DNA from 2 places in the Sodalis sp. RH21 genome. Region 1 is predicted to be linked to the other one. Evidence: riboswitches for the same ligand, from Rfam matches in the RefSeq annotation. Region 1 holds a riboswitch; the other holds the start of a gene.
The links. Region 1 has a riboswitch for thiamine pyrophosphate ahead of thiC (phosphomethylpyrimidine synthase ThiC). Riboswitches for the same ligand answer to the same signal wherever they lie in the genome.
Positions count from the first base shown of each region.

Region 2: linked by a shared signal. The riboswitch ahead of thiM (hydroxyethylthiazole kinase) and the one ahead of thiC (phosphomethylpyrimidine synthase ThiC) in region 1 are both predicted to bind thiamine pyrophosphate.

Region 1 covers NZ_CP178732.1:30,898-36,635, reverse strand. The annotation lists gene hemE (uroporphyrinogen decarboxylase) at 1-914, opposite strand, end outside; gene nudC (NAD(+) diphosphatase) at 949-1,752, opposite strand; gene rsd (sigma D regulator) at 1,856-2,377, shown strand; TPP riboswitch at 2,474-2,587, shown strand; gene thiC (phosphomethylpyrimidine synthase ThiC) at 2,691-4,613, shown strand; gene thiE (thiamine phosphate synthase) at 4,610-5,260, shown strand; gene ACL2XP_RS00140 (HesA/MoeB/ThiF family protein) at 5,253-5,738, shown strand, end outside.
Region 2 covers NZ_CP178732.1:1,205,135-1,210,872, forward strand. The annotation lists gene yghU (glutathione-dependent disulfide-bond oxidoreductase) at 1-357, opposite strand, end outside; gene ACL2XP_RS05615 (N-acetyltransferase family protein) at 464-898, opposite strand; gene ACL2XP_RS05620 (helix-turn-helix transcriptional regulator) at 1,309-2,040, shown strand; gene ACL2XP_RS05625 (hypothetical protein) at 2,359-2,565, shown strand; TPP riboswitch at 2,613-2,713, shown strand; gene thiM (hydroxyethylthiazole kinase) at 2,752-3,546, shown strand; gene thiD (bifunctional hydroxymethylpyrimidine kinase/phosphomethylpyrimidine kinase) at 3,543-4,346, shown strand; gene ACL2XP_RS05640 (hypothetical protein) at 4,293-5,207, opposite strand; gene fbaB (class I fructose-bisphosphate aldolase) at 5,510-5,738, shown strand, end outside.

The sequences.
Region 1 (5,738 bases):
TCAATACGCGGCGGCGGAGCATACAATACCGAAGGGTCCATATTGCCCTGCAGGGCGACTTTACCGCCCACGCGGCGGCGGGCATCACGGATATCGGTGCTCCAGTCCAGGCCCAGCGCGTCGCAGCCGGTTTGCGCCATGGCCTCAAGCCACTGGCCGCCGCCTTTGGTGAACAGGGTTACCGGCACCCTGCGCCCTTCATTTTCCCGCTGCAGGCCATCTATGATTTTTTGCATATGATCCAGGGAGAACTCGCGGTAGGCGTCACCGGTCAGTACGCCGCCCCAGGTATCAAAAATCATCACCGCCTGCGCGCCGGCGCGGATTTGCCCGTTCAGGTAGAGCGTTACGCTGTCCGCCAGCTTATCCAGCAACAGATGCAGCGTATCCGGGTCGGTATACATCAGGTGTTTGATTTTGGTGAAGACCTTGGTACTGCCGCCTTCAACCATGTAGGTCGCCAGGGTCCAGGGGCTGCCGGAAAAACCGATTAACGGCACCTCCCCCCGCAGATTTTGGCGTATGGTGCGCACCGCGTTCATCACATAACCCAGTTCCAACTCGGGGTCGGGTACCGGTAGTCGCACTACGTCGGCCCTGCAGGCGATCGGGCGCTCAAAACGCGGCCCCTCGCCCTGCTCAAAGTACAGTCCCAGGCCCATGGCGTCGGGAACCGTCAGAATGTCTGAAAAAAGTATCGCGGCGTCCAGCGCAAAGCGGCGCAGCGGCTGCAAAGTCACCTCGCAGGCCAACTCGGCGTTTTTGCACAGCGACATAAAATCCCCGGCCTGGGCGCGGGTCGCTTTGTATTCCGGCAGGTAGCGCCCGGCCTGGCGCATCATCCATACGGGAGTCACATCAACCGGCTGGCGCATCAGGGCGCGCAAATAACGATCGTTTTTCAACGCATTCATCCAGGGTTCCCTTGCAGTTATGAATGGCTTGCAGTTATGGATGGATTGTAGCATGCGGGTCGTCATTTTCCCGATCGGCCCGGCAAAGTGCGACGGTATCTTCAATTAAACGGCGGGCCACGGTGCCCGGCGGGGGCAGCAGCGGCAACGCATCGTAGCGGAACCAGCCGGCGTCCAGGATTTCATTGCGATCGGGAGTGATGTCGCCGCCGGCATATTCCGCCATAAAGGCCATCATCAGCGAGTGGGGGAAAGGCCAGGGCTGCGATGTCACATAACGGACATTTTTCACTTTGATACGCGTCTCTTCCATGACTTCGCGGGCCACGGTCTGCTCCAGGGTTTCGCCGACCTCGACAAAGCCCGCGAGCACCGTATAGATACCGCCGCGGTGGCGGGTATGCTGGGCCAGCAGGATATCGTCGCCGCGGCGGATCGCCACGATAATGCAGGGGGCGATCTGCGGATAATAGCGTTCACGGCAATGATCGCATAAACAGGCCCACTCCTTTTTACTGCTGCGCGTGATATGGCCGCAGTAGCCGCAATAGTGGTGGGCGCGGTAAAATTCCGCCAATTGAACGCCCCTGCCGGCCAATTGGAACAGGCCGGCGTCCCCATCGATAATCTGCCTGACCGAACCCATATCTTGCGGCATGGTCTGGCGGATCAACCAGGCGGGCGCGCCTTCCCATTCCCCGATCGGCGCCGCTTGCAAGCCTTGCAGCGACCAGGCCGATGCCAGGCCAAACGGCAGTTCCCCTTTGGGCAGCCACAATTTGCCTTCATGGCTGACTATCCACCAGCCGTTTTCGCTACCACTGAGTTGTTGTTCCATTTTAGTTGCACTACCTCGTATTCGCTGGCAATCTAGAATTTATCTTTTATTAATAAGTAACGCAGCGTTACTTTTATTACGGCGTATTACGACGGAGTCAATCATGCTCAACCAGCTGGACATTCTGGCTCAACGCGTTGGCGGCAGTAATGAACTTATCGACCAGTGGATACTGGCCCGGAGAGGATTACTGGTGGCGTATTACCATTTGATTGGTCTTAAACCCAATAAAGAAAAGCATACTCCCCTGGACGAAGACGCGCTGGATGACTTCTGCCACAAACTGGTGGACTACCTTTCCGCCGGCCATTTCCATATTTACGATCGGATTGTCCAGAATTCGAACGACAACAGCGATACCAAAAGTGTTATCAGCACCCAGCTCTATCCGGCGTTGCAGGAAAACACCACGCAGATTATGTCATTTTATGACAGCCAGCTGGAAACGGCCATTGATCATGATAACTATATGGAATTTCAGCAAGCGCTGTCCGGCGTCGGCGAAGCCCTGGCTACCCGTTTTGCGCTGGAAGACAAATTGATCCAGCAAGCCTTGGAATACAAAGCGGAATATTTTACCGCTGCGCCGGCCGCGAATAATCCGGACATTTCACGTCTGGCCTAATCGGCCCTTGAAGGTTTATATTGAGTTGTCGTTGATGTGTCGTAGTTGATGAATTGTAGTTGATGTGTTGTCCCTGGCCCCATATCGGAGCCTGTATATATCTTGTCGGAGTGCCTAGCGCGTACATTACGCCAGGCTGAGACCGTTAATTCGGGATCCGCGGAACCTGATCGGGTTAATGCCCGCGAAGGGAACAAGAGTAATCCATTGCTGTTAGCCGTTTGTTTTTTGAGCGGTTCACCAGCACCGTTTTATTACTCCCGTAGCGCTCCAGACAAGCAATTTTCCCTGAGGTTTATTTTAAGGAATTGCTATGTCGTCACCCAATCTCTCCCCTTCCCGCCGCGAGCAGCGCGCCCAGGCGCAGGAATTTATCGATAACCTGCAAGGCGAGGCGTTCCCCAGTTCACGCCGTATTTATTTGCAGGGCACCCGCGCCGATATCCGGGTGCCGATGCGCGAGATCCAACTTAGCCCCACCCCGATCGGCGGAGATAAAACCGATCAACGTTATGAAGCCAACGAGCCGGTACCGGTCTACGATACCGCCGGCCCCTACGGCGATCCGCAGGTAGACATCGATGTGCGCGCCGGGCTCAATCGCCTGCGCTCGGCATGGATTGAACAACGCCAGGATAGCGAACCCTTGAGCAGTTTAAGCTCGCGCTATACCGGGGAGCGCCGCGCAGACGACGGGCTGAACGACGTGCGTTTTGCTCCCAACCATACGCCGCGGCGCGCCAAAGCCGGTAGCTGTGTGACGCAAATGCATTATGCCCGCGCCGGCATCATCACCCCTGAGATGGAATTTATCGCCCTGCGGGAAAATATGGGCCGGGAGCGCATCCGTGGCGATGTATTGCTGCAACAGCATGCCGGGCAAAGCTTCGGCGCGCATTTACCGGCCGATATCACTGCGGAATTCGTACGGAGCGAAGTAGCCGAAGGGCGCGCCATCATCCCCGCCAACATTAATCATCCCGAATCGGAGCCGATGATTATCGGGCGTAATTTTCTGGTGAAGGTCAATGCCAATATCGGCAACTCGGCGGTCAGTTCATCCATTGAGCAAGAGGTGGAAAAACTGGTGTGGTCCACCCGCTGGGGCGCCGATACGGTGATGGATCTCTCCACCGGCCGGTATATCCATGAAACCCGCGAGTGGATTTTACGCAATAGCCCGGTGCCTATCGGTACCGTGCCGATCTACCAGGCGTTGGAAAAGGTCAACGGCGTGGCGGAAGACCTGGATTGGGAGTGTTTTCGCGACACTCTGCTCGAACAGGCGGAACAAGGGGTGGACTACTTTACCATCCACGCCGGGGTACTGCTGCGTTACGTGCCGATGACCGCCAAACGCCTGACCGGCATTGTTTCCCGCGGCGGTTCCATTATGGCCAAGTGGTGCCTGTCCCATCATCGGGAGAGCTTTTTATATGAGCATTTCCGGGAAATTTGCGCAATTTGCGCCGCCTATGACGTATCCCTATCGCTGGGCGACGGCCTGCGTCCCGGTTCCATACAGGATGCCAACGATGAAGCGCAGTTTGCCGAACTGTATACCCTGGGCGAACTGACCAAGATCGCCTGGGAGTATGACGTGCAGGTGATGATCGAAGGCCCCGGCCACGTACCGATGCATATGATCCGGCGCAATATGACCGAGCAATTGGAGCATTGCCACGAAGCGCCGTTTTACACGCTGGGGCCGCTGACCACCGATATCGCCCCGGGTTACGATCACTTTACCTCCGGTATCGGCGCAGCCATGATTGGCTGGTTCGGCTGCGCCATGCTGTGTTATGTCACGCCCAAGGAACATTTGGGGCTGCCCAATAAAGAGGATGTGAAACAGGGTCTGATCGCGTATAAAATCGCCGCCCATGCCGCGGATCTGGCCAAAGGCCATCCCGGCGCTCAAATCCGCGATAACGCCATGTCCAAGGCGCGCTTTGAATTCCGTTGGGAAGATCAATTCAACCTGGCCCTCGACCCCGCCACGGCCCGCGCTTACCACGATGAAACCCTGCCCCAGGAGTCCGGCAAAGTGGCCCACTTCTGCTCCATGTGCGGGCCTAAATTCTGTTCGATGAAAATTTCCCAGGAAGTCAGGGATTATGCCGCCGCCCAGGCGATAGAAATTCAGCAAAACGGTATGGAAGCCATGTCGTCCGAATTCCGCGCCCGCGGCGGCGAGCTGTATTTATCGCCCGCAGATACGGGGGTGGCGAAATGATTGTTCCCGACGCGCCGTTTGCTCCCACCCTCCCACGGCTTGGACTCTACCCGGTGGTGGATTCCCTGGTATGGATCGTCCGCCTGCTCGACGCCGGGGTGCGCACCTTGCAATTGCGCATTAAAGACCAGCCGGAGAGCGTGGTCGAGCCGGATATCGAAGCCGCAATCCTGCTCGGCCGCCAGTATCAGGCGCGGATTTTTATTAATGATTATTGGCGGCTGGCCATTAAACACGGCGCCTATGGCGTGCATCTGGGGCAGGAAGATCTGGATACGGCGGATTTGGCGGCCATCCAGCGCGCCGGCTTGAGGCTGGGCCTATCCACCCATGATGACCGCGAACTGGCGCGGGCGCGGACGCTGCGGCCGTCCTATATCGCCCTCGGCCATATTTTCCCGACCCAGACCAAAATCATGCCGTCGCAGCCGCAGGGCCTGGCCGATTTAGCGCGGCTGGTGGCCGGCCTACGGGGCGTTTCAACCGTGGCCATCGGCGGTATCGGTATCGACGAAGTCGATGACGTGCTGCGCTGCGGCGTCGGCGGCGTGGCGGTGGTGAGCGCCATCACCAAAGCCAATGACTGGCGGCTGGCCACCGCCGCGTTGTTGCAGAAAATCGAAGGTGCGGAGGCGGAAAATGCTTAACGATCGCGCTTTTTTACGCTATAGCCGCCAATTGTTGCTGGAGGAGGTTGGCCCGCAAGGGCAGGAGCGACTGGCTGACGCCACCGTGTTGCTGGCCGGCCTCGGCGGGCTGGGGTCGCCGGCGGCGCTATACCTGGCGGCGGCCGGGGTGGGCCGGTTGCTGCTGGCCGACGATGATAACCTCGACCTGAGCAATATGCAGCGTCAGATTTTATATCGCAGCGGCGATGTCGCCCAGCCGAAAGCCTTGCTGGCGCAGCGCCAACTCCAGGCGCTCAATCCCCTTGGCGAATACATCCCTCTCCAGCAGCGCCTGGAGGGCGAAACATTGAAACACGCGGTGGCGCAGGCCGATTTGGTCTTGGATTGCAGCGATAACATGCAGACCCGCCACGAGATCAACGCCGCCTGCATCCACCAGCAAAAAAGCCTGATCAGCGCCAGCGCGGTCGGCTTCAGCGGCCAGATGTTGGTACTG
Region 2 (5,738 bases), 1.2 Mb from region 1:
GGACTCGAAGACCCGGATTGGCTGCGGACCGCTGCGATCCACCAGCGCGGGAATTTTGGAGTTCGGGTTTACCGCTACGAAGCCGCTGCCGAACTGGTCGCCGTCGCCAATCTTGATCAACCAGGCGTCGTACTCCGCGCCGCCGCGCCCCAACGCCAACAATTCCTCAAGCATCACCGTGACTTTTACGCCGTTCGGTGTCGCCAGCGAATAGAGCTGCAAAGGATGGCGGCCGACCGGCAGTTCCTTATCGTGGGTGGGTCCCGAGATTGGACGGTTGATGTTCGCAAAGCGGCCGCCGCTGTTCTTGTTCCAGGTCCAAACCTTCGGTGGCGCGTAATCAGACGAATCGCTCATACTCAAAGTTCCTTACGTCTAAGGGAGATGCATCGTGATGCGAGATTAGCAAATCGGCGCTAACAACACCAGTTGACCCGGGGCGGTTGACGCCGGCCGCCTGTGGTTATTTTGCCGGCCGGTTCACCCAATGCATCAGATAATATTTCCCGTGTTCGCCCATGCCCGAAGAAATGATTTTCCAGCCATGGTGCAGATAAAATTGCTGCGCGTCGTGGTTCTCGGTCAGGCACTTCAGCGCCATGGTGCCGCGGCATAAGGGATAACATGCCGCAAGCAGCGCGGAGGCGACGCCTTGCCGTTGCTTGCCGGGGGAGACAAATAAATTATGCAGAAAACTGTCCGGTAGCCACAGCGAAGCAAATCCGGCGATATGGCCTTCCGTCTCGGCGACCAGGACTTTTTCGTCAAGGATGGCGCCGTCGAAATCCTCCAGCCGCCACTGCCGGCTATCCAGCCAGCGCCACCCCTCTTTACGCGCCGCCAGGTAAAGGGTGCGTAAAAAGGGGCGATCCGCCTCTTGGTAATCCCTGATAATAATCGCCTCTTTTTGCATCTGACACCTTGCTTACTCTATTTATAGGACTGGATTTATATGGCTGGCAATGCCAATTGCTTGATTGATAATTATATACTCACTAATTCATAATGGATTTGTTAATTTATCATTTGTGATAATCGGTCTGGTTGACGGACCCTTTAACCGCATCGGCAACAATGGCTCTACGCAACCTGCGCCGTCGCGGGGCCGGCTAAATTGCCGTCGCCTGCGGGTCGGGCTATCGGCCAATGCTATGGCATAAGGCGATTGATAGACCTGTTAGTGGTTGCATCAACAGCGTGCCTCTTATATTATCCGAAATTCACCAGGAAATTAAAATCAGCGCCGCTCTTTATTACCAGGCATGGATAATAAATGATGAGTGTTAGTTAATATGGCAGGCATATGTTATGGAAAAATTCTTAGAAGATAATCAAGACTTTTTTATCCAAACGATGAAAAGAGAAATTAAGCTTTACCTTATCCAAATATTCAGGAACACTAACTCGTTTTGTTTTGCTTACTTTATGATGAATAAGACAGACAATTTCCCTGTTTCAATTATATCCGACTATCCAACCGGCTGGCTGAATCAATATCGGAGTTACGGTTATCAAAAAATCGATCCGGTGATGCTTATAGCCTGCCGCAAATTTTCGCCATTTTTATGGCCGGATAATCCGGCCATAATTCGGCAGCACAGCTTTTTCAGGTTATCGAAATATTACCGCCTCGACAGCGGCTATACCTTTACTCTCCATGATGGAGATAACAACCTGGCAACGCTGAGCATCAGTAATCTCTATGGTAATGCCGATTTCTATCACATCATCGAACAACACCGGGAAAAGTGCCAGATGCTGTTGATAACCACTCATGAAAAAGTGATGAATTTCCTGAATGCCCGTCTCCCTGCATCCTCGATGCACGGTGATGCCCCACACATTCCGATGCTGTCGCCGCGTGAAAAAGAGGTATTATTCTGGGCCAGCGTCGGCAAGACTTATGGCGAAGTGGCGACTATTTTGGCCATCCGCGAAGGGACGGTGAAATTTCATATTAGGAACATCATCGAAAAGCTTGATGTTACGAATGCTAAGCATGCCATCAGCCGCGCCATGGAACTCAAATTGTTTGGTTAACCTTTCGTTTATAATAATAGATTATCGTTTTAAATTACCGCCATTATGGTGATGAATGACTATCGGTTTGTCCGCGGAATTAAAAAATGGCTCCTGTTATATCCGTGATTACTTGATTATGGTTTAAGGTGGGTTTGCTTAAGACAATGAAATTGCTGTTATCATTGTGAATGGGTTAATTGACATTTTTTACCAGAAAATATGTTTAGATGTATTATATGTTGCTTATTATTATCCGTCTCATTATCTGCCTTTTCCGCCAAAGGTATACCGGGAAAAGTTATAGAAAATATAATAAACGATAAACCGATTATCTGCGTGGGCGAACCCGCCTGGCGCATAGCCATGCCGGCAGCGGCGACCCGGGACGGTTGGATGGCCGGGCGGCTGGCGGCGCTGGCGCAGGCCGGTTTTGCCAGGCAGGGCCGGATGCGGGACCAGCCAGCCTGGTTCTTGGTCGCCACGGGCGCCAGCGCGGGCGATAGCTGCGTTGGGCGCATGCTCATTATGCCGCACGAGCCATAAACACGTTCCGGGCATTGATCTTTTCCATGACTGACCTGATAATCGGCCTACATGACTCGGGGTGTCCGACGTATTGCGCCGGACTGAGATTTGACCCGTATTACCTGATCTGGATTATGCCAGCGTAGGGAAGTCACGGTCTCTCGTCCTACCGGGTCCGTGCTCCGAGCGCCGGCTGGGAGCGATATGACCGTTCAACCTGCTGAATTCCCCGGCCTGGCCGCGGCGACATCCCTTAACCTGCTGCGCCAGCATGCGCCGCTGGTTCATTGCCTGACCAATGATGTGGTCCAGGCATTCACCGCCAATACCCTTCTGGCCCTGGGCGCCGCGCCGGCCATGGTGATTGAGCCGCAGGAAGCGGCACAGTTCAGCGCCATGGCCAATGCCGTGCTTATCAATATCGGCACACTGACCCATCAGCGCGCCGAGGCCATGCTGGCCGCTATTCACGGGGCCAATCAGGCGGGCGCCCCCTGGGTGCTTGATCCGGTGGCGGTGGGGGCGTTGACTTACCGTACCGGTTTCGCCCGGGACATTTTGTCTTTGCATCCCGCCGCCATCCGCGCCAATGCGTCGGAAACCCTGGCGCTGGCCGGGGAGCAAGCCCTGGGACGGGGCGTGGATAGCGCCGATGATTCGCTCCGTGCTCTGCCGGCCGCCTGCCGTCTGGCCCATGATTACGGCACGCTGGTGGCCGTTACCGGCCGGGTGGACTTTATTACCGACGGCGAGCAAATATGGTCCGTGAGCGACGGCGACCCGCTGATGACGCGGGTGACCGGTACGGGCTGCGCGTTATCGGCGGTGGTGGCGGCCTTTTGCGCCCTGCCTGGGGATCGGCTGCAACACGTGGCCGCCGCGTGCCGGGTCATGGCCCGGGCCGGGCGTTTAACCGCGGCCCGGTCGGCGGGGCCGGGGAGCTTCGCGGCGGGTTTGCTCGACCGGCTTTACGTGCTGCAAGGGGAGGATTTGCTATGAGGCGCGGCAATAATCTGCTGACTATTGCCGGCACCGATCCCAGCGGCGGGGCGGGCATTCAGGCGGACTTGAAAACCTTTTCGGCGCTCGGGGCGTACGGCACTACGGTAATCACCGCCCTGGTGGCGCAAAATACCCGCGGCGTGCAGGCGATTTACCCCATTACTCCGGAATTCGTGGGCCAACAGCTGGACTCGGTGCTCAGCGATGTGCGTATCGACAGCGCCAAGATCGGCATGCTGGGGCAGGCGGATATCGTGCGGGTAGTGGCGGAAAAACTGCGGCAATATCCCATCCCGTATGTGGTGCTTGATACGGTGATGGTGGCGAAAAGCGGCGATTTCCTGCTGCTGCCCGACGCGGTGGGAGCGGTGCGCGATTTGCTGCTGCCCCTGGCGTCCATTATTACCCCCAACTTGCCCGAGGCGGCGGCGTTGCTGGGGTGCCGGCCCGCCGCCAGCGAGCGGGAGATGCGCGAGCAGGGGCGGGCGCTGCTGGAGTATGGCTGCCAGGCGGTGGTGATGAAGGGCGGCCATTTGGGCAGCCAGTCCAGCCCGGACTGGCTGATTAGCGCCACGGATGAACAGCGTTTCGACGCCGTGCGGGTCGATACCCGGCATACCCACGGCACGGGATGTACCCTCTCCGCCGCGCTGGCGGCGCTGCGGCCGCTGCATGACGATTGGCCGCAAACGCTGCGCGCGGCTAAAGACTGGCTACAGCAAGCGCTGATTCATGCCGACGACCTACAGGTTGGCCAGGGTATCGGGCCGGTCCATCATTTCCACGAGTGGTGGTGACATGCCGGTCAATACGCCCTGGCCAAAGCTGAGCAGCGAAAGGGCGTTATGCAAATGCTGCGCGTCGAAGGCATTAAGCAAATAGCTGGTTTCGCCGCGGTGCGGGCGGATACGCAGCGAGGCCTGCGGGGCGCCGCCCTGTTTTTCAGGCACTGCCGTATAGATATATCCAGGCTGCATCTGGTTATCCTCATCGCGCCATAATAATTGCAGCGCCGGGATGGGGTTAAGGCAACGGCCGATAAACACGTTGCCGGACCAGAACCCTTCGAACTCGCCATCTTTTTGCAGGCGTTTGTTGCTAAACTGCGGGGAGTTGACCCACTCGGCCAACGCGGCGGGAGTCAGCGCCTGCTGTATTTGGTGCCAGAGCGGGCTGTCGTTTTCCAATTGCCAGCAGGCCATGCCGATATAGTTATTTAAATCCCGCCAGTCCTGCTCCAACTGACGTTGAACCGGTTTATCGGTCATGTTGCGGTATTGAATCAGCGGGCTTACCAGTTCGCCCAGCGTGTTATAGGTTATCAGCGTCATGGTGCGCGGTTTGCGGCGAAAAGACAGCCAGAGGATAAATTTTGGAATGCGGAAATTGATCGACTGGACGCTCAGGCGATACTGATTCTCTTTGGTCAGTACGAAGCCGTTGGAGGTGCCGCGTTTTTCATGGTAGTTATGAATCACCACCACGCTATGACTGTCCATCCAGCCGGTGATGTAGTGTTCCTTATCGCTGTGGGTGACCTTCATGTCCTCCACCATGCCGCAGAGATTTTGTTCTTCCAGCGTTGCCAGGGGATGTGTTTCTCCGGCGCTGTAATAAAGCGTTTGCGGTGCGGGTAGGGCGGGTGAAAATGCTTGCATTATGACTTCCTGAACCAGCTACATGACATATAGATTACCCTAAGTTGTTATACAAATTCTTGTTTGACCCCTCACTCATTGTCATTAATGTGCGGAAGATCAAATCCCCTGCGGTACAAAGGCATTCCCTGCGGCCGCCGTCAGGCAGATATGAAAAATATCGGCGTATTAATGGCGGGAGCCGGTATTCGGAACTAGGATTTTACTGCTTAATAGGGCAATTTCCCGCGCCGGGATAATGCCCTGTTATTTCTGGTCGACAGTTTTATGCCGCACCCTGGTATCGATTAAAGGAGGCTCGCATGACCGATATAACATCCTTGCTGGGTAAAGACGCAGCTGCCCTGCTGGAACACCGCTGTACCACCATTCCCGCCGGACACCTCTGCCTGCCGGGCAGTGATTATGTTGATCGTGTAATGATCGACAATGCCCGCTCGCCGGTAGTGCTGCGCAATATGCAAACGCTGTTCAATACCGGCCGCCTGGGCGGCACCGGTTATCTGTCCATCCTGCCGGTGGATCAGGGGG